4 regions of the Paenibacillus sp. y28 genome follow, and region 3 is predicted to be linked to each of the others. Evidence: riboswitches for the same ligand, from Rfam matches in the RefSeq annotation. Region 3 holds a riboswitch; each other region holds the start of a gene.
The links. Region 3 has a riboswitch for cyclic di-AMP ahead of WBG83_RS11250 (stalk domain-containing protein). Riboswitches for the same ligand answer to the same signal wherever they lie in the genome.
Positions count from the first base shown of each region.

Region 1 (4,429 bases), on a different contig from region 3:
CCTCTGCTCCATTCGATTATCCCGGAGGAGCGCGCGGCCTTCTCCGAAGAGCTCCGCCTGCTCGGCAGCGAGGGCGAGCACAGCCAGCGGCGCTATTATTCCGGCCATAAAGCCAATGGCGACCTGGTACACCTCGAAATTCAGATGGCGCCGATCGTTTTCCAAGGCCAGCGGGCTATTTCGGGCACCCTGCTCGATGTAACGGAACGGAAGGTATCGGAGGAGCTTATCCGGCGTTCGGAGAAGCTGTCGGTTGTCGGCCAGCTTGCAGCCGGTGTGGCGCATGAGATCCGCAATCCGTTGACCGCTTTAAAGGGCTTCACCCAGATGCTGCGCTCAAGCGGAGATGGGAACAAGCTGTATTACGAGATTATGATGAGCGAGCTGGATCGCATCAATTATATTGTCAGCGAATTTATGCTTCTCTCCAAGCCCCAGCAGCTGCTGCAGCTGGCTGATCATGACATTCGCCACATTATGAGAGGCATACTGCTCCTTGTGGACACGCAAGCCATTTTGAACAATGTATCCATTCATAGCCAGTGGGAAATCGAGGTGCCGAAGGTGGTCTGTGATGAGAATCAAATCAAGCAGGTGTTCCTGAATCTGTTGAAAAATGCGATCGAGGCCATGAGCGGCGGCGGAGACATCCGCATTAGCTTCGAGCCTCATCCCCGGGGCCATGTCTGTATTCGTATTGAAGATAACGGCCCCGGCATCCCTCAGGAGCATTTGAACCGGCTCGGCGAGCCGTTTTTTTCCACGAAATCTGCAGGAACCGGGCTTGGTTTAATGGTTTGCTACCGGATTATTGAGGCCCATCAGGGCACCCTGACTATTTCCAGTGAAGTGAATCGAGGCACCACCGTTGAAATTATGCTTCGCATTCACCAGCCGGACGAGCTGGCTGCAGTCTGATTGGTTTCCCTCTGCGCCTTCGTGCCATTATTTATTCATATGAAAAGGCACCGTCGCGATAACGATATCCTTATGAGCAAACAAGTAGGCCCGAATGAGCAAGCTCGTCTGGTTGTGCAGAATATTTTGCCACCAGTACCGGGTAATAAACTGCGGAATCAGAATTGTAATATGATCCGTTTCGGCTGTTTTCCACTCTACCGTTTCAATAAACTTATAGAGCGGGCGCAGAATACTGCGGTAGCGGGAACGTAAGGTAATGAGCCGTACACCGGGGTTCCACTCCTCCCAGCGCTGCTCCATCTTGCGGATATCCTCCTCGTCGAAGCCCACATAAACAGCCACAACATTGTCCGTGAGCGATCGCGCGTAGCTGATGGAATGGAGCACCACACGGGTTATGCCGGCCACCGGCACTACAATGGTACTGCCTTTAATGACCGGCTTATCCTTCGCCAAATCGATTCGCAGCTGATCGGCCGTGTTGCGGTAATGAGAGCGAATCCGGTGAAATAGGAAGATGACCAGCGGCAGGAAAATAAACACCATCCACACCTGACTAAACTTGGTAAAAATAAAAATGAGCGTAATGGTCAAGGTGGTGAGCATCCCTACCGTATTCACCGCAAAACGCCCGATCCAGCCGGACGGTTTATGCTTCAGCCAACGCACCATCATACCAAGCTGGGACAACGTAAACGGAATAAACACGCCCACCGCATAGAGCGGAATCAGGTTTTCCGTATGCCCGTCAAATACGATCACGAGCAGCGCGGACAGCACACCAAGAAAAATAATGCCGTTGGAGAAGCCGAGCCGGTCCCCCCGGGCCATAAACATATTCGGCATAAATTTATCCTTTGCCAGCATATACGCCAGCAGCGGAAACGCGGAGTAAGCCGTGTTGGCGGCCAGAAATAAAATTAACGCCGTCACGCCCTGTATCCAGTAATAGATAAGGCCTCGTCCGAAGGTCGCCTCAGCGATTTGAGAAACGACCGTCTCCTTCATTTGCGGAGTGATCCCGTACCAATAAGCCAGCAGGCTGATTCCGATAAACATGATTCCAAGAATTAATCCCATCATCAGAAGGGTCTTGGCTGCATTACGCTCGGCGGGCTGCCTGAAGTTCGGAATCGCGTTCGATACCGCCTCTACGCCGGTCAGAGCGGAGCAGCCGGAGCTGAACGCCTTCAGCAGCAGAAACAGGCTGATGTTCGATACTGCAGCCCCCAGCTCCGGCACCTCCGCATGTCCCCCGCCCAGCGCGTATTTCATCGTTCCGCTTATAATCAGCACGAAAATCGAAAGGACGAACAAATAAACCGGAATCGCCAGAAAAGAAGCCGACTCTGTGATCCCGCGCAGGTTCATAAGGGTCAAGAACATGATCATCACCAGCGCGATGAGCACACGGTGGTCGTGCAGCTCGGGGAACGCGGAGGTAATCGCATCCGTTCCGGCCGAAGAGCTGACCGCTACCGTGAGAATATAATCTACCAGGAGCGAGCCGCCGGCGATTAACCCGGTTGAGGTGCCCAGATTGTCCTTGGCTACGATATAAGCTCCCCCGCCCGAGGGGTAGGAGAAAATCGTTTGCCGGTAAGACAGCACCAGAATGGTGAGCAGGCCCAGCACGGCAATCGAGATGGGGATGGAATACCACACCGCGGCAAATCCGGCCGCCATGAGCACAATCAGAATCTGCTCTGTCCCGTAGGCGACGGATGATAGGGCATCTGAGGAGAGCACCGCGAGCGCCTTCAGCTTGCTGAGCTTTTCCCCCTCCAGCTCCGTTGATTTCATCGGCCGGCCGATCAGGAATCGTTTTAATTTGTTAACCATGGCAATGCCATCCCCGCTTTCTTCGCACCAGATAAACGGCAATAAAAAAACATGCGGATATTGATCCGCATGCTTGCCCGCATGTGTTCATATCCCACTTTACGCTTACGAGGTTAGCTGTCGGATTCGGGCTGTGGCTGCCCTACGACCATGCCTTGCGGCATTGGCCGATTCACCCCATTAGCGGCTTTGACGCCGCCGGTTGGTTCCCCCGTTTTTCATAACGAAAATTCAGCTCTGTTCAAAATCCGGTGTTTACAAGAGCTAATCATAAGGGATGCCGGGTGGATCCGTAAAGCCGCGTTAATCGTCATTTGGATACAAATTTGCGAATGCAGAGCTCATTTCACGCACAAAAAAGTTTGTTTTGTTTCGTTATCGGGTATTATCCCCGATTTGCTTGATTTTGATAAAAGCGGAAAAGAAGGACGAAAGGCCAATGGAATCTAACAGCTCGGCTGCCCTGAAGCTCTGTTCGGACCGAGCGCTGCTTCGCTGCAAAAGCTATGCCTGCCAGAACCAGCAGCCCCTTTCTTTCAGAAAAAAAAGAGCGCCGCAGCGCTCTTTTTTACATGCCTTTCCGTTGTTAAACGGCAAAAATATGGTTGCCGATTTGCACAATCTGTTCACGGGACCATATCCAGGACGACGTCGCGGTTTTCGGATTGAAATAGTACAATGCCCCTTTGGACGGATCGTAGCCTCTTACGGCATCCAATGCCGCGCGATAGGCGGTTTCATCCGGCTTCAGGCGGTACTGGCCGTCATCCACGGCTGTAAATGCGCCGGGCTGTTCAATAATCCCCTGAATCGTATTCGGGAACGATAAGGCTGCCAAGCGGTTCATTACCACGGCTCCTACCGCTACCTGACCCTCATACGACTCTCCTCGGGCTTCAGCGTAAATGATGCGGGCGAGCAAATCAAGTTCATGCTGATTAACGGAAACCTTTTTGAGAATATTCCAGGTCGTTGGGCCTGTGACACCGTCGTTGGTTAACCCGTAATCGGATTGAAATTGCTTCACGGCCTCGAATGTTACCGGGCCGTAGAACGAGGTAACATTCGTGTTGAAATAGCCCAGGGTTTTCAGCCTGTATTGCAAATCGGGCACATCCGGTCCGGAATCTCCGTAACGCAATGTCGCAGGCGCGGCAGCATTGACGGCGGTTGCTGAAACACCCCACAGCATCAGCAGTGCCATCAACAGCGTCATCCAGCGTTGCTTCTTCATGTGGTATCATACCTCCTTAGTCTGTCAGCTCGCTGCGGTTGATTGTAGCACACGAAAAGTACCTGCGGAACCCATTTTTAGAATTTACATGGAATTACCATGGGAGATCATGAGATATTTATACCATATTTTAATAAATCACTTCTTGCCCTACAGAGAATAATCAATGACGGCCGAGATGGGCTATAAGCCCTTTAGAAGCCGAAATCCACGGCATTTCCCGTTGAAAATAAAGGTTGAATTGAAAGAAATGCCGTTATCGATGGCATTTTCTCAGCCCCGCATAAACGGCATTCTGCTAGTCACATTTATTATTAAAATTTATAATGGTTATGGTTCCTCCAACAGAAGCAGATAAAACGTTTAAAACGAAAGCAGTCCCATAAAGTATAAGAAAATCAGAAGGATTAAAATGGGCGCCACGTACCGCAG
Region 1 is NZ_JBBBNV010000001.1:197,522-201,950, forward strand. It holds gene WBG83_RS00850 (ATP-binding protein) at 1-918, shown strand, start outside; gene WBG83_RS00855 (APC family permease) at 946-2,763, opposite strand; cyclic di-AMP (ydaO/yuaA leader) riboswitch at 2,852-3,010, opposite strand; gene sleB (spore cortex-lytic enzyme) at 3,350-3,997, opposite strand; gene WBG83_RS00865 (sodium-dependent transporter) at 4,361-4,429, opposite strand, start outside.
Region 1: another riboswitch for cyclic di-AMP. It lies ahead of WBG83_RS00855 (APC family permease); the one in region 3 lies ahead of WBG83_RS11250 (stalk domain-containing protein).

Region 2 (4,429 bases), on a different contig from region 3:
TGAGCCATATCCCATACCCGGCCAAGCGGCGTATGCTGCAAAATCGAGTAGGTTCGCGCCCCTTCCTGATTCACAATCGCCGCAATGCTGTAATCGCCGACGGGCGGCAGCTTCTTTCCGACTGATTTTCCCGGCTCGATCGGCTGATTCGAGATTTGGAACATGCCTATGGATGAAGCCTGGCCCAAGCAAGCGTCGATCGCAATGACGGTTCTGCCTTCGCCAAGCTCCTGCAGCCGCTGGCCGATATTCGACGAGTCGCACGGACTCTGAAGCGTGCCGATAACGTGAGGGTACCCGGCTTCACGAAGCAGCGTCCCTACAAGCGGACCCAGCGCGTCTCCGCTGGACCGGTCTGTGCCGATGCACAAAAACTGCAGCGCATCCAGTCCTGCGCCCCCTTCCCGGACGGTTTCCAAAAAAGCGGCCAGCTGCTCTCCCGTAATGTTCCTCCGGTACCTGCCTTGTTCCTTCAAACGGACTTCTCCCCCTTCTTTTTCTGTGTTGCCTGACGGCAGCTCTCCTTGTATTTTATATTGCCCGTTAAAAAAGGTACAATATAGCCACATCCATTCCGATATAAAATGTATGAAAAGGCTCACAATTGCCGGGAGGTGCGCGTATGTGGGTGACATGGATAAGCTGGGGAGCCGCTTCGCTGGCGCTGGTCACGCTGCTGTATTGGTTTTATATGCTATATGAGGTGACAAACGGTCTGCCCGCCATTGAGCCGCTGCCGGCTGCAACCGATGAGCCCGGATCGGGCGATTTGCCGCTTGTATCCATTATCGTGGCGGCAAAGGAGGAGGAATCGTCCATTGCCGAGACGGTGCGGCGGCTGGAAGCGCAGTCGTATCCGAAAATCGAGATTATCGCGGTTAATGACCGTTCGACGGATACGACCGGACTAAAGCTGAACGAGCTCAAAAAATGGACGGAGCAGAAGGAATCTACCGGGCTGCGGATGCGAATTATTCATATCACGTCACTGCCCAAAGGCTGGATCGGCAAAAATCACGCCTTGTATCAAGGCTATCTGCAAGCCAAAGGAAAGTATCTGCTGTTTGCCGACGCGGATGTCAACCTTCAGCCGGATGCGATTCGCGACGCTGTTGCATATATGCAGCAGCATGAGACGGACCATCTAACCCTGGCCCCGACCATCAAGACAGGAGATTGGATGCTGAAGCAATTTGTGTCGTTTTTCTTCTTTACGTTTTTTATGTTTTTCCGTCCGTGGCGGGCCAACCGGGACAAGCAGCGCCGCTTCGGCATCGGCATCGGCGCCTTTAATTTAATCCGCCGTGATGCCTATGAGCGGATTGGCACACACCGGGCCTTCGCTATGCGTCCGGACGATGATCTCCAGCTCGGCATGCAGGTGAAGCGCAGCGGGCTGCGGCAGCGGTTCCTGCTCGGGCTTGACAGCGCCGAGGTCGAATGGTATCCGAATATCAGCAAGGCGATTACAGGCCTGGAGAAAAATTTGTTCTCCGGCTTCGATTACCGGCTCGGTTATGCACTGCTGGGCATCCTTTTGCAGCTGCTCTTTTTCGTTTTTCCTTTCGCCGGCATCTGGATCGCATATTGGTTCGGAGGACCTTGGGTATCTGCCGCGTATTTGGCCAGCATCGCAATCATGCTTAGTTTATATGCCGTCTTTATCCGCAAGCTTTCCCGCAGCTCCGGCATCGAAGCGCCGTTCTTGCCGCTGGCCGCGCTGGTGATGGCATATACGTTTATCCGGGCGGTGTTCCTGACCCTGCGCAGGGGCGGCATTACCTGGAGAGGGACGTTTTATTCGCTGGAGGAGCTGAAATTTCTAAGCAAAAAATGGTAAGTGCAGAGTACAGGCCCTTCTCCGCAGCGGAGGATGGCCTGTTCTGTTTGACGGCCGAACGGCCGCTGCCCTGCAAGGAACCGAGCCGCTGGAGCTTCCTCGCTACGCATCCTGTCATTCCAGGCATCATCCCCCCGGCTGTCGCATAACCCTTGTTAAAAGTGCGGGAAAGCAGATGTAATATACCATCACAAATTTTGATACAAAACTTGACTTTTCTGAACATTCGATTTATTATAACCATACGCTTAGTTTCCGGCTGCCATACCGGAAAGCGGGGGAACCAGTTTTTTTGGGGCGAAGCATTTATTGATTTGAATGCAGGGTACCATCTACCCGAGTCCGTCAGCTAACCTCGTCAGCAGAAGATGGGTCGTTTCTTTGCTTTTACATTTAAAGTAGAGTCTGGGCCCTAACCAGGGGTCTTTTTTGCGTTTATGGACCCTTGCCGGAACTGGCCGCTGCCCCCGCGCCTCACTGCTTCACTTTGGCCTGCGAAAACCAATCCGTGAAGGGAGACGGGAAATATGTTGAAAGCCATTATTTTTGATTTTGACGGAACGATTATCGACACTGAAACGGCGTGGTACGTTGCCTTTCGGGACGCCTACAAGACGTACGACGTCGATTTGACACTGGAGATGTACTCGCAGTGTATCGGAACGAGCCTGCACACCTTTAATCCCTACGAGTATTTAATCACCGAATTAAACCTGCCGATTGACCGGGAACAATTCAAATCATTTATTCACAAGCAGCACGATCTTCTGATGGAGAAAGAACAAATCCGGCCGGGAATACGCAGCTATCTCGATCAGGCTAAAGCCGCCGGACTCAAGATCGGTCTGGCCTCCAGCTCCTCCAGAGCCTGGGTGGACAAATACTTAGCACAGCTGGATCTTGACCGCTATTTTGATTGCATTCGTACTGCAGATAACGTCCAGCGTGTGAAGCCGGACCCCGAATTGTATCTCCAAGCCCTCCAATGCCTCGGTGTTGACGCAAATGAAGCCATCGCCGTCGAAGACTCTCCCAATGGAGCCAAAGCCGCCGAAGCCGCCGGAATGGACTGCATTATTATTCCGAACGGAATTACAAAGCACCTTCCTTTCGGTAAATCGCGCTTTCGTCTTGACGCCTTAAGCGATCTGGATTTCGAGATGATGCTGGAAACCGCCGCCGGCCGGTAAAGCATCCGTTCATCGGTCCGCCGCTCCTAAGGACATGATAACGTTCAGGAGCCGGATTCGATCTGTGTTCATAGGCAGGAGAATGAGCTTTTCAAATCCAACGGAGAGCAGGCCGATATTCTTATAAAAAACAGCCGATTGAAATCAGGATTGATCTTGGATTTATTTTCAGAATATTCAGATAAATATATCAAACGGTGCACATAAGGAGTGGAATTGCAATCCGAGAGGAGAGATGACCATTGAACCCTTTATTTAAAGAACAAACTCCGAGAAAAGCTGTACACTTCGGGGCGGGAAACATCGGCAGGGGCTTTATCGGGCTGATGCTGTCCCGTTCCGGATACGAGGTTTGTTTTGTAGCCCGGAATAAAGAGCAAGTGGCGCTCCTGCAGCAGGAACAACAATATACCGTCACCCTGGCGAATGAAGCCGAAGATACCGCCATTGTCAAAAATATAACCGCCGTCCACGTTCAAAACGATGAAGCTCTCATGGAGAACATCGCCACAGCCGATTTAATTACGACTGCGGTCGGCACAGCCTCCCTGCCCCATATCGCTGAGGCTATCGCGCAGGGCATTGAACGGCGCCTGGAAGAAAATGTGCGCCCCCTGCATGTCATTGCATGCGAGAACGCGGTCGGCGGCAGCTCGCAGCTTAAAAAATGGGTATATACGTATTTGAAGCCGGAAACACATGCGGCGGCAGAGCGCTATGTCTCGTTTCCGAATACCAGTGTAGACCGGATTGTTCCGGTTCAGCCGCCGGGCGATCCGCTGACGGTTAAGGTCGAGCCGTTCTACGAGTGGATTATTCACCGGGCGGAGCTGAAAAAGGGCTTCCAGGAAATCAAAGGCGTGCGGTACGTGGACTCGCTTGAGCCGTTCGTGGAGCGGAAGCTGTTCACCGTCAATACCGGGCATTGCACTGCTGCGTACTACGGTTATCTGGCGGGGTACCAGACCATTCAACAAGCAATGAAGGATGCGCGAATTCGGGAAAAGGTCCGGCAAGTGCTGCACGAAACGGGCAGTCTGCTGGTTCATAAATATGAGTTGGATGAACAGGAGCATACCCAGTACATTCATAAAACGCTAGAGCGGTTTGCAAATCCCGGCTTAACCGACAAAATCGTCCGGGTCGGCCGCTCCCCGCTCCGCAAGCTGTCCATGAATGACCGCCTGGTTCGTCCTGCCCTTCAAGCCTGCAGATACGGTATAGAGGCGCCTCATCTGGCTTCGGCCATCGCGGCGGCCCTGCTGTTCGATTACGCCAAGGACCCGGAGGCCGTCAAGCTGCAGGCATTTCTCCGTCAGGAAGGCATCGGCCCCTTTATCACCCGCCATATGGGCATCCCTGAAGTATACCGCCTGCATAGGCAGATTACCGCCGGCTA
Region 2 is NZ_JBBBNV010000017.1:45,616-50,044, reverse strand. It holds gene yyaC (spore protease YyaC) at 1-476, opposite strand, end outside; gene WBG83_RS14435 (glycosyltransferase) at 623-1,840, shown strand; cyclic di-AMP (ydaO/yuaA leader) riboswitch at 2,076-2,217, shown strand; gene WBG83_RS14430 (HAD family hydrolase) at 2,368-3,030, shown strand; gene WBG83_RS14425 (mannitol-1-phosphate 5-dehydrogenase) at 3,273-4,429, shown strand, end outside.
Region 2: another riboswitch for cyclic di-AMP. It lies ahead of WBG83_RS14430 (HAD family hydrolase); the one in region 3 lies ahead of WBG83_RS11250 (stalk domain-containing protein).

Region 3 (4,429 bases):
TACGTCAGCCGTATCGGTCAGCAGCAGGACGCATCGACTTACGAGTATGTACCGATTCAAGCCGGGTCCCTCCCCCAGTCCGATCAGGAGCTTCTTGTCTATATGCCGACGCTGCCGGACGGGACATGGCCGTTCGCTGTCGGTATCGTGCAGGGCACCCGTCTGATGGGGCTGAGCTTTGAAATGCCCTGGCTCATACAAGTCCGGCCTTCTGCTTCCGCATCGGAACAGCCCTGGTACGTCGTGGCATACAATGAACGCATGGAGCCGGTTTCCATCAGTCCTATCCAATGAAAAAAGCCCTGAAGCTCCGGCGGAAGATATGAATGGCGCCCCGGTCGTTAGATTCGAACGAACCGGGGCGCCATTGGTCGCCGGTTTTCAAGGCTTTTTCGTTTTTGCCTGCCGGAAGCGTCCTGGCAGATGCTTTTTTTTGAACCCTTCCCCTGCCTTGCCCTCTTCTGCCTTGCCCTCTTCTCATGCGTGGTTACCTATAAATAACCCAAAGCAGGATCCCGATACAGACGATGCTGCCGATCACATAGAGCCAGGTAAGCCGCACGAAATTGCCGCGGGTCTTGTAGTCGTAAGTCGGATTGCCTTCCTTATTTTCACGCGACATCCCTACCCGGAATGTCATGATCACGGCAACCACAGCCACCAGCAAAATAAGCAGAAACATGAGCAGCAAACTATTTTGCAAGTAGACCCCCTCCTCATTTCTTGATTACATTGGATGTCACTTTTGATTATACGTCAGGATGGACCCGCGTGTACGCCTTCGATGATGACAGGTTTGTGACGAAGCGCAATGCAATCGTTAGGAAGCAGGCTGTTTTTTCACCTTGGAGATGAGATCCGTCACGGTCACAAACTGGTACCCCTGCTGCTTCAGATCGGGCAGAAGCTTCTTTAGCGCCTCAACCGTTTGACTGCAATCCCCTTCCATATCATGGAATAAAATGATGTCCCCGTTATGCAGGTTTGATCTTACGGTATTCACGATTTTATCGACACCGGGCTTTTTCCAGTCCCGCGTATCCTGATACCAGGACCACATGACCACAGTAAATTTCTCTTCCCGGGCCAAATCCAACAGCGCTTTATCATAAAAGCCCCCCGGCGGACGAAATACCTGAGGAAGCTGTTCGGTAACCTCGAATATTATTTCTCTGGTTTGCTCAATTTCCTGCTTCAAAATTTCGGGGCTGACATTTTTGAGGAAATGATGATCAAAGGTGTGGTTCGCGATTTCATGGCCTTCATTAATTTCCCGGATTGCGATCTCCGGGTACAGCAGCACCCGCTTTCCCAGCACGAAAAAGGTCGCTTTTGCATCATACTGCCGCAGAACGTCCAGAATAGCCGGGGTGTACACCGGGTTCGGCCCGTCGTCAAAGGTCAGGGCAACCAGCTTCTGATCCGTATCCACCTTCCATACCACTTCCGAATCAGGCTTAGCCGCGGCGGTCGGTGAAGCTGTTACCGTGAAGCACAACAGCAGCAGCCCCAAATAACCAAGCAAGCGAATCATCGCACTCCCTCCTTTGTATACCTGTAGTGTTTCATAACCGGACCTGCCCCATTCGGAGAAAACCGATCCAAATGGAAAAAGCCTCCCAAATCCACAAATGTGGAATTGGGAGGCGGCCCATGAGAAACCTTATGAAGTAAAACAGTCAACAGACCCGTCTCGCGTGGCAAACACAGTGCGGAGTAATTCGCCATGCAGCCTATGCTATGGCGTAAGCCGGTAAACCTTAACCTTTTGAAGGCCGAATGCTTTCAGCTTCACGGGAGAATCCGGCACAAAAATATCAATCCGGTTTCCTTTTATGGAACCGCCCGTGTCCGTTGCTGTAGCAAACATGCCTTCGGCCGGAAGGCCGTTATAGGAGTACCCTTCAATATAAAGGCGGCTGCCGAGCGGAATAACGGACGGATCAACCGCGACTGTTCCCAGCTTCAAGCTGTTGCCCATATAATCTCGGGCCCCGTAGCCTCCATTTTCCTCTGGGGCGGCGGAATAGGCCGAAGCCGTAAACTCTTCGACTTTGTCGTACCGCGGGGCATACCAGGCTGGAGCATGATAATTTCCGTCTTCATTCAGAATGGCAATGAAATTGGAGGGGTCCCATTGAATCCGGATGCCGGACAAATCCGACAGGAGCCGGAGCGGCAAATAAACACGCCCCTTTTCAAGCACCGGTTCCGTATCCAATGCTGTTTCTTTTCCGTTAACGGTTACTGCTTCACTTCCGGTTTTCAGCTCGATTCTCTGATCCTTGCTTGTCAGCAGGACATGCATGGCATTCCCGACAGGCTCCGCAGACACTTGAAAGCCCAGCTGCTCGGATACGAAGCGAACCGGCACCTGCAGCCGATGAGCGTCATCAATAAAGGGCTGTGCGTCCGGAAAATCCACGAGCCGGGTGTTAACTTGCACCTTCACATCCTCTGTCAGTGCAGCTGCGCTCGCCGCTTGCGGCAGCAGCAGTGCAGTGCCAAGCATGGCGCAGGACACAACAAGGCTCCCGAGCCGTTTTACAGACTTATTCAATGCTGTTCCTCCTTCAAGGCCTCCGAGGTTAGCTGACGGGTTCGGTAGAAGGTCTCCCTAGTCCAGGCTTGTGTGTCAACCTGATCATTCACCCCGTGTGAATCGTCCCCCGTACCAGTTCGCAGCTGCTGAATTTGGGTATATGCGAACCGGACTCGGCTTCAAATAAGGTACCATACGGTTTTTGAATACAGCAACCCGCAAAATGTGGAAATTCGCCTGCCGTCAGCCGAACAGCCCCTCGAATTCAGAGGCAGACGGCCCGATGGCTTCATGAATATAACGAAGTCCTGTATACCTGTCGCGAAGCTGATGCGCCTCCCGCAGCGCTTGTCCGGCCAGGCTCTCCGAGATGCCCAGCTCCGCGATCGTGGACGGGCCGCCGCAAAGCTTCAGCATGCTGGCAAGCTGTTCCGGCTCAGGCAGCCGAGCATAAACGCTCAGCGCGGGCGTCTCCTCGGCTCGGAGGGCCAGCCTGCGATACACCTGCGCCAGCAGTACAGAAGCAACCCCGACCTTGGCGCCATGCAGAAGCTGCGGCCGCTCCTCCTTCAGGCATTCCATCTCCCACATATGCGACAAATGGTGCTCTCCGCCGGAAGCCGGGCGCGAATGGCCGATAAGCATCATCGACAGTCCGGAGCGAAGCAGCGCATCGAACAATATCGCAATCCCTTGTTTACCGCCGCGGGCAATTTCGTCCACCTTCTCAACACAGGCATTCAATGCCTGCTCCGTTACTTCATAGGCCAGCTGACTGAACGGCTCTGCACCCAGCAGCCGGGACAGCTGCCAGTCCGCAAGTGAGGTATATTTGCCAAGCATATCGCCGAAACCGGCGGCAGTTAGCCGCCTCGGTGCCTGGACCAAAATGTCGAGATCCGCAAAAATCGCTTCCGGCGCCATACACGGCACCGTTTGCTTGAAGCGTCTCACAATCATCGGCGCACCCGTAGAGGCGTAGCCGTCCACAGAAGCCGCTGTCGGGATCGAAACAAACCGTTTGCCCGTCTTATAGCAGACGAATCGGACAATATCGTGAATGGTGCCGGAGCCTACAGCAATGATAGCCTGTGTCGCTTCCGATACAGCAAGCATAGCTTGAACAACAGCCGCCTCATCTGCAATAACATCGCCGTTCCGGTCCTCGGAGATAAGGCATACCTCATAGGCTACGCCTGCTTGCTCCAGAGCCGCGCAAAGCTCTTCTCCCGCCGCCTGAAGCGTGTTCTTGTCCGCCGTCACGACCACCCGCTCCAGCCCCTGCGCCTGCATATAGCGGGCCGCACGCTCCAAGGCGCCATCACCAATGTCACAATACAGATCCAGCTTCCGGTTCTGACCGCTTTGATCCGCTGCCGCCTGTTCATTGAGGTGCGCAATAAACCTATTGATATCCATTCGCTCTCCCCCTCTTGAAAAAGTTGAAGCCCTCATTTTCGTCTTCACTCCGCAATCGTGAAAAAAGCGCCGGATACCGCAAATGGCTTCGCGTATCCCGGCGCATCTGAAATTGGATTAGCTGTGTGCTTGAAGCGCAACGGCTTCCGGGCCGACTTCGCTTGCAATCACTGCCTGCCCGCTGCGCAGCGGCTGTGTGCCTTCAAAGCGGATTCGAGCAGACTTGGCGCCGCTCACCTTCAGCACCGCGTCGCTCGCCGCAGCGAATTCGATGCCTCGAACATCGATATCACGGCTGTTATGAACGAACACCGCCGGTCCGCCGGACGCAATCACCTTCACATCCTCCAGAGTGACCTGCAGGCCATCGGTGCAGCCGATGCCGCGTTTGGCGAACAGCTGCACGCGCTTGAGATGAATTTGCTGAATCGGCATTTCCGGCAACCCCTTCAGATGAACCGCCTGCTC
Region 3 is NZ_JBBBNV010000011.1:92,775-97,203, forward strand. It holds gene WBG83_RS11235 (glycoside hydrolase family 26 protein) at 1-294, shown strand, start outside; gene WBG83_RS11240 (hypothetical protein) at 488-703, opposite strand; gene WBG83_RS11245 (polysaccharide deacetylase family protein) at 821-1,534, opposite strand; gene WBG83_RS11250 (stalk domain-containing protein) at 1,739-2,560, opposite strand; cyclic di-AMP (ydaO/yuaA leader) riboswitch at 2,563-2,711, opposite strand; gene WBG83_RS11255 (sn-glycerol-1-phosphate dehydrogenase) at 2,786-3,961, opposite strand; gene WBG83_RS11260 (glycoside hydrolase family 28 protein) at 4,079-4,429, opposite strand, start outside.

Region 4 (4,429 bases), on a different contig from region 3:
ACGGCAATGAGATGGTGGATTATGCGGTCGACCGCATCCAGAGCCGCAGCGTCAATCAAGACGGGACAGACGTATACGAGCACGCCGTATGGCTGAAGCGGCTGGGCGGCTATCATGGCCCCGTTCCCTTCGTGCTTCATTTTGCCGATGGAACGGAACGGCGGGAAGAATGGGACGGCAAGGATATGGAGGTCAAAATCTCCCTGACGCATCCCGCCCCGCTGGTATGGGCCGCCATCGATCCGCAGTATACGCAGGTGCTGGAGAATAAACACATCAACAATTTCATGCGTGCAGCTATTCAGCCTGAATCGGCTTCACGGCTGAAGCTGGGCACCGCTTCGATACTGGAAATTATGATGCGCCTGATTGCGCTGTAGGAGGCAAGCATATGCTTCGTTATGTAACGGAGGGCTGGCGGGTTGCCTGGCGGCAGCCCTTCCTGCTTCTGGTGCTGTTCATTTACCACTGGCTGTGGGGATTCTCCCTGCTGCAAATGGCGAAATCGGTCATCCTCCCCCTGCTGCACAGGTACCCCGGGTCCGATTTGCCCCGGCAGAGCAGCGACCTGTTCTGGGCGGAAGGACAGTTCGCCCTGCTGAAGACCGACATCGCCCACCCGTATTTATGGCTGCTGCTCGGCATCCTCGTACTGCGGATGATACTGACTCCGCTGCTGGAGGCTGGCACATTCTACTCCCTGCATCATTCCGATCTCAATGCAGGCTATCGTTTTGTACAGGGAGCGAGGCAGCTCGGCAAAGCCTATTACGGCTACTACGCGCTGCAAACCATGTTGGCGCTGCTGCCGCTCATCTGGATTGTGCCCTCCGTCCAGGAGGCCCTGCATACGGGCTCCATCTACCGCTGGGAGTGGACCACTCCGCTGCCCTGGGTCATCGGCTATTGGGCTTACGGCTACGCGGTGCGTACCTTGTTCCAGGCGATGCGGCTGAACCGCTTGACCGGCGGGGGAATACCGGGCATGCTGCAGACTTTGCTTAAATCGTGTCATGTTCTCGTGCTTTCTTCCCTCATCGTGCTGACAGCATATCTTCTTCTTTTCATTACACTGACAGGAGCTTCCCTAATGTGGGCCGGCATGACTGCATTCGTTCTGGCCCAGCTTCTCCATCTCGTACACGCCTTCGGATTTCTCTGGGAATCATCCTCCCAATATCGGGTTTGGATGGAAAAAATAGGTATTTAATACTATACCAAAGCACTTTTCTGCAGGAATCATCCTGTGGAAGGGTGTTTTTTTTTACGAAATTGTGACATGAGAAGGAATTGTAAATTGAACGTCGAATACTAGTCTCTGGCAAGTTGAAAAAAAGAATAAATTGCCGAATTTCCGAAAGGAAAACGGGGGAACCGTTTTGGGTGAATTGATCTCCGAATCTCAGAGGGATCATAGGGAACCTTCGACCGAACCCTTAGCTAACCTCGTAGGCACAGGAAGGGGTAACAGTTTTGAAGAAGGCTTCACTTCTGTTGCTCGGGTTTGTTTTTTTGATGCTTGTACAAGCTGGAAGCGCGTATGCAGAAACCCCATTGAACGAAGCCGTCAATGAAATGATGGGCACCCCGTACAAATGGGCTGGTACGAATGAGGACGGATTTGACTGCTCCGGATTTACGATGTTTATTTTCGCTAAATTCGGCATCGACCTGCCCCATCAATCTGCTTCCCAGTACACCAAGGGCTACTGGATCAAAAAGGATGAGCTCCGTGAAGGAGATCTTGTTTTCTTTGACACCAGCACCAACACAGGAAAGAGCATTTCTCATGTCGGCGTTTACGTTGGCAACAATGAATTCGCTCATTCCGCAACCAACAAGGGCATCATTAAGACAAATTTGAGTGACGCGTATTATGCCAAGCGCTATGTTGGCGCGCGCCGCATCCTTTGGGATGACCTGTATACACAGCTAACGACGGAACCGCAGACGACGGCCGCTGCCAAATAAGCCTTCTTTGTTATGGCTTGGCAACGCCCAACAAGTGGAAGCGACCGTTTCCACAGCAAGCCTGTTTCGGTGGCATTAATGCCGCTGAAACGGGCTTTTCTTATAAGAAAGGAGACTCCCCTGATGATTCTGTTTCTGCATCGCAAGGACTTGCGGACGGAGGATCTTCCCGCTTATGAATATATACTCCGGCGCGGACGGCCCAGCCTGCACGTGCTTATTCTGGATCCGCAGCTGCTGGCGGGAGGCCGGGCCGAGGAGCACAGCGGCCGAAGCTTCCTTCGGCATGCCGCACGGCTGGAAGCCGAGTACCGCCGGCTCGGCGGATACTTGGCGGTATTGTATGGCGATCCCGCCGAGGTGACCGAGCAATTATGCCGCCGGCTTGCCATAGAGGAGCTTGTCCTGCACCGTGACGTAACGCCGTATGCTCTCCAGCGCGATGAACGGATCAGGCTTGCCGCCGATCAGCTTGGCCTGCCGGTCGTCACATTCGACGAGGGTCCTCTGGCCGACGTGGACGAATTCCAGGCCTACGCCGCCCGGGGCGGCAAGACAACCCCTTATAAGGTATTCACACCGTATTATCAAAAATGGAGCAGCTTCCTGGCCTTGTACGCCCCCGCTCCTTATCCGGCCAGCGTCTCACAGCTGAGCATCGTCAAGTCCGATGAGCTAGACGATGAGCTGCTGCAGCGCCTGGCCCCTCCGTTCGACTGGCGTGCTGCCGGTGAAGAGGAGCATCCTGCCGAGGCGCTGCAGCATTTCCTTAACGGCGGTCTGGCTGCTTATGCCGATACCCGTGACCGTTATGCGCTGGAAGGCACGAGCGGCATTAGCCGCCACCTGAACTGCGGCGCGCTCTCCATCCGTCAAGCCTATGCTTCGGTTACCGCCTCTCCTGTCGGGGAAGTCTGGCGGCGGCAGCTGGCCTGGCGTGATTTTTACCTGTATCAGGCCCGGCATGACGAAAGCTTCTTTCGCTACGAGGAGCAGTTGGATTTGTCGCTGCTTAGCGACCGGTTCCTTGAGGCTTGGCAATGCGGCGAAACCGGCATCCCGATCATTGACGCCGCCATGACGGAGCTCCATACGACCGGGCGGATGCCGAATCGCCTGCGCATGATAACCGCAATGTTTCTGACCAAAAATTTGCTGTGTCCCTTCACGTTGGGCGAGCAATATTTCCGCCTGAAGCTGGCTGACTACGACCGTGTGCTGAACCGGGGCGGCTGGCTGTGGTCCGCTTCTCTGGGCTTTGACGCCGCGCCATACTTTCGCATTATGAATCCGGTCACCCAGTCCCAGACGCACGACCCGACAGGAGCCTATATCCGGCGCTGGCTGCCGCAGCTCCGCATGTTAAGCGACAAAGAAATTCATCTGCCGCGCCCTCAGGCCATCGTCGACTTGAAGGCCTCGCGCGCCCGGGCGATCGAGGTATATAAACACCTGCGGTAATCTCTCTGCGGCATTGTATCAGCCCTCCACTCAGGATTAAAGGACGTTGAATCGGCATGAAGCGATTCGGCGTTATCATTTTGAATGGATGAGGTACCTCTGGCGGGTGTCCGGCCGGAAGCCGGGTGCCTTTTTTAACTATAACGGCAGCCCCTTGGACGACTATTCCTATCCAATCTCTAAGCTATGAATATGATAATATGCAAGATTTCATAAACATAGGGAGATGATTGAATGAGCAGCGTCAAACGCCGAAGCAAAGCCATTCCCGCCAAAGTGATTCGTTTGCCCCGAAGTGCAGGCATATCCACCGCCAAAGCGATGGCTATCTACAGAGCCCAGGTGAAGCGAAATCTCACTCCAGTGCTGATTAACCAGCGTAACGTATCCATCGGCACGAACAACTCCTGGTTCAATGCGCAGGTTATCGCGCGCGATCCCGCATGGGTGGATGTGCCTGGCGCCAGCTACGTATGGTACTCCGGCAACTTGAGCAGCGAGAACGCCATTATTTCCCGGCGGTTTACCTTGTCCCCGGGAAGATCGATTCTGAGCGCATCGTTATTTTTATCCGTTGACAACTATGCCGTTGTCATTATTAACGGCGTGCCGCTGTTATTTGACGGTCCGCAAAACACGCCCTCCTTCTTCAATCCCGGACGCTCCTTTAACATTCGCGGCTTCGTTCGCAGAGGACGCAATGACATTGTCATTATTGCCTTCAACTTCGGCGGCGCCCGTTCGCCTTCCAATCCTGCGGGCGTTGCCGCCCGGCTGGATTTCCGTCTGGGCCGGCTCCGCTAAGCCCGAATTGCCGGGACGCTCTTGTCTGCTCCGGCTTACACCAGAATATAAACAAAGAGGAAGCGCCGCGCATTCAGCCGCGGCCTTCCTCTTTGTTGTGTTGTCTGCGATTTGGTCCGGGACGGCTGCAGGGATTACGGGCGCAACCACGCCCGCGGGACTGTTACGTGATGTGCCAGTTCCCGAGCCGCGC
Region 4 is NZ_JBBBNV010000012.1:105,071-109,499, reverse strand. It holds gene WBG83_RS11985 (M1 family metallopeptidase) at 1-380, shown strand, start outside; gene WBG83_RS11980 (hypothetical protein) at 392-1,210, shown strand; cyclic di-AMP (ydaO/yuaA leader) riboswitch at 1,335-1,470, shown strand; gene WBG83_RS11975 (C40 family peptidase) at 1,474-1,971, shown strand; gene WBG83_RS11970 (cryptochrome/photolyase family protein) at 2,095-3,432, shown strand; gene WBG83_RS11965 (hypothetical protein) at 3,667-4,236, shown strand.
Region 4: another riboswitch for cyclic di-AMP. It lies ahead of WBG83_RS11975 (C40 family peptidase); the one in region 3 lies ahead of WBG83_RS11250 (stalk domain-containing protein).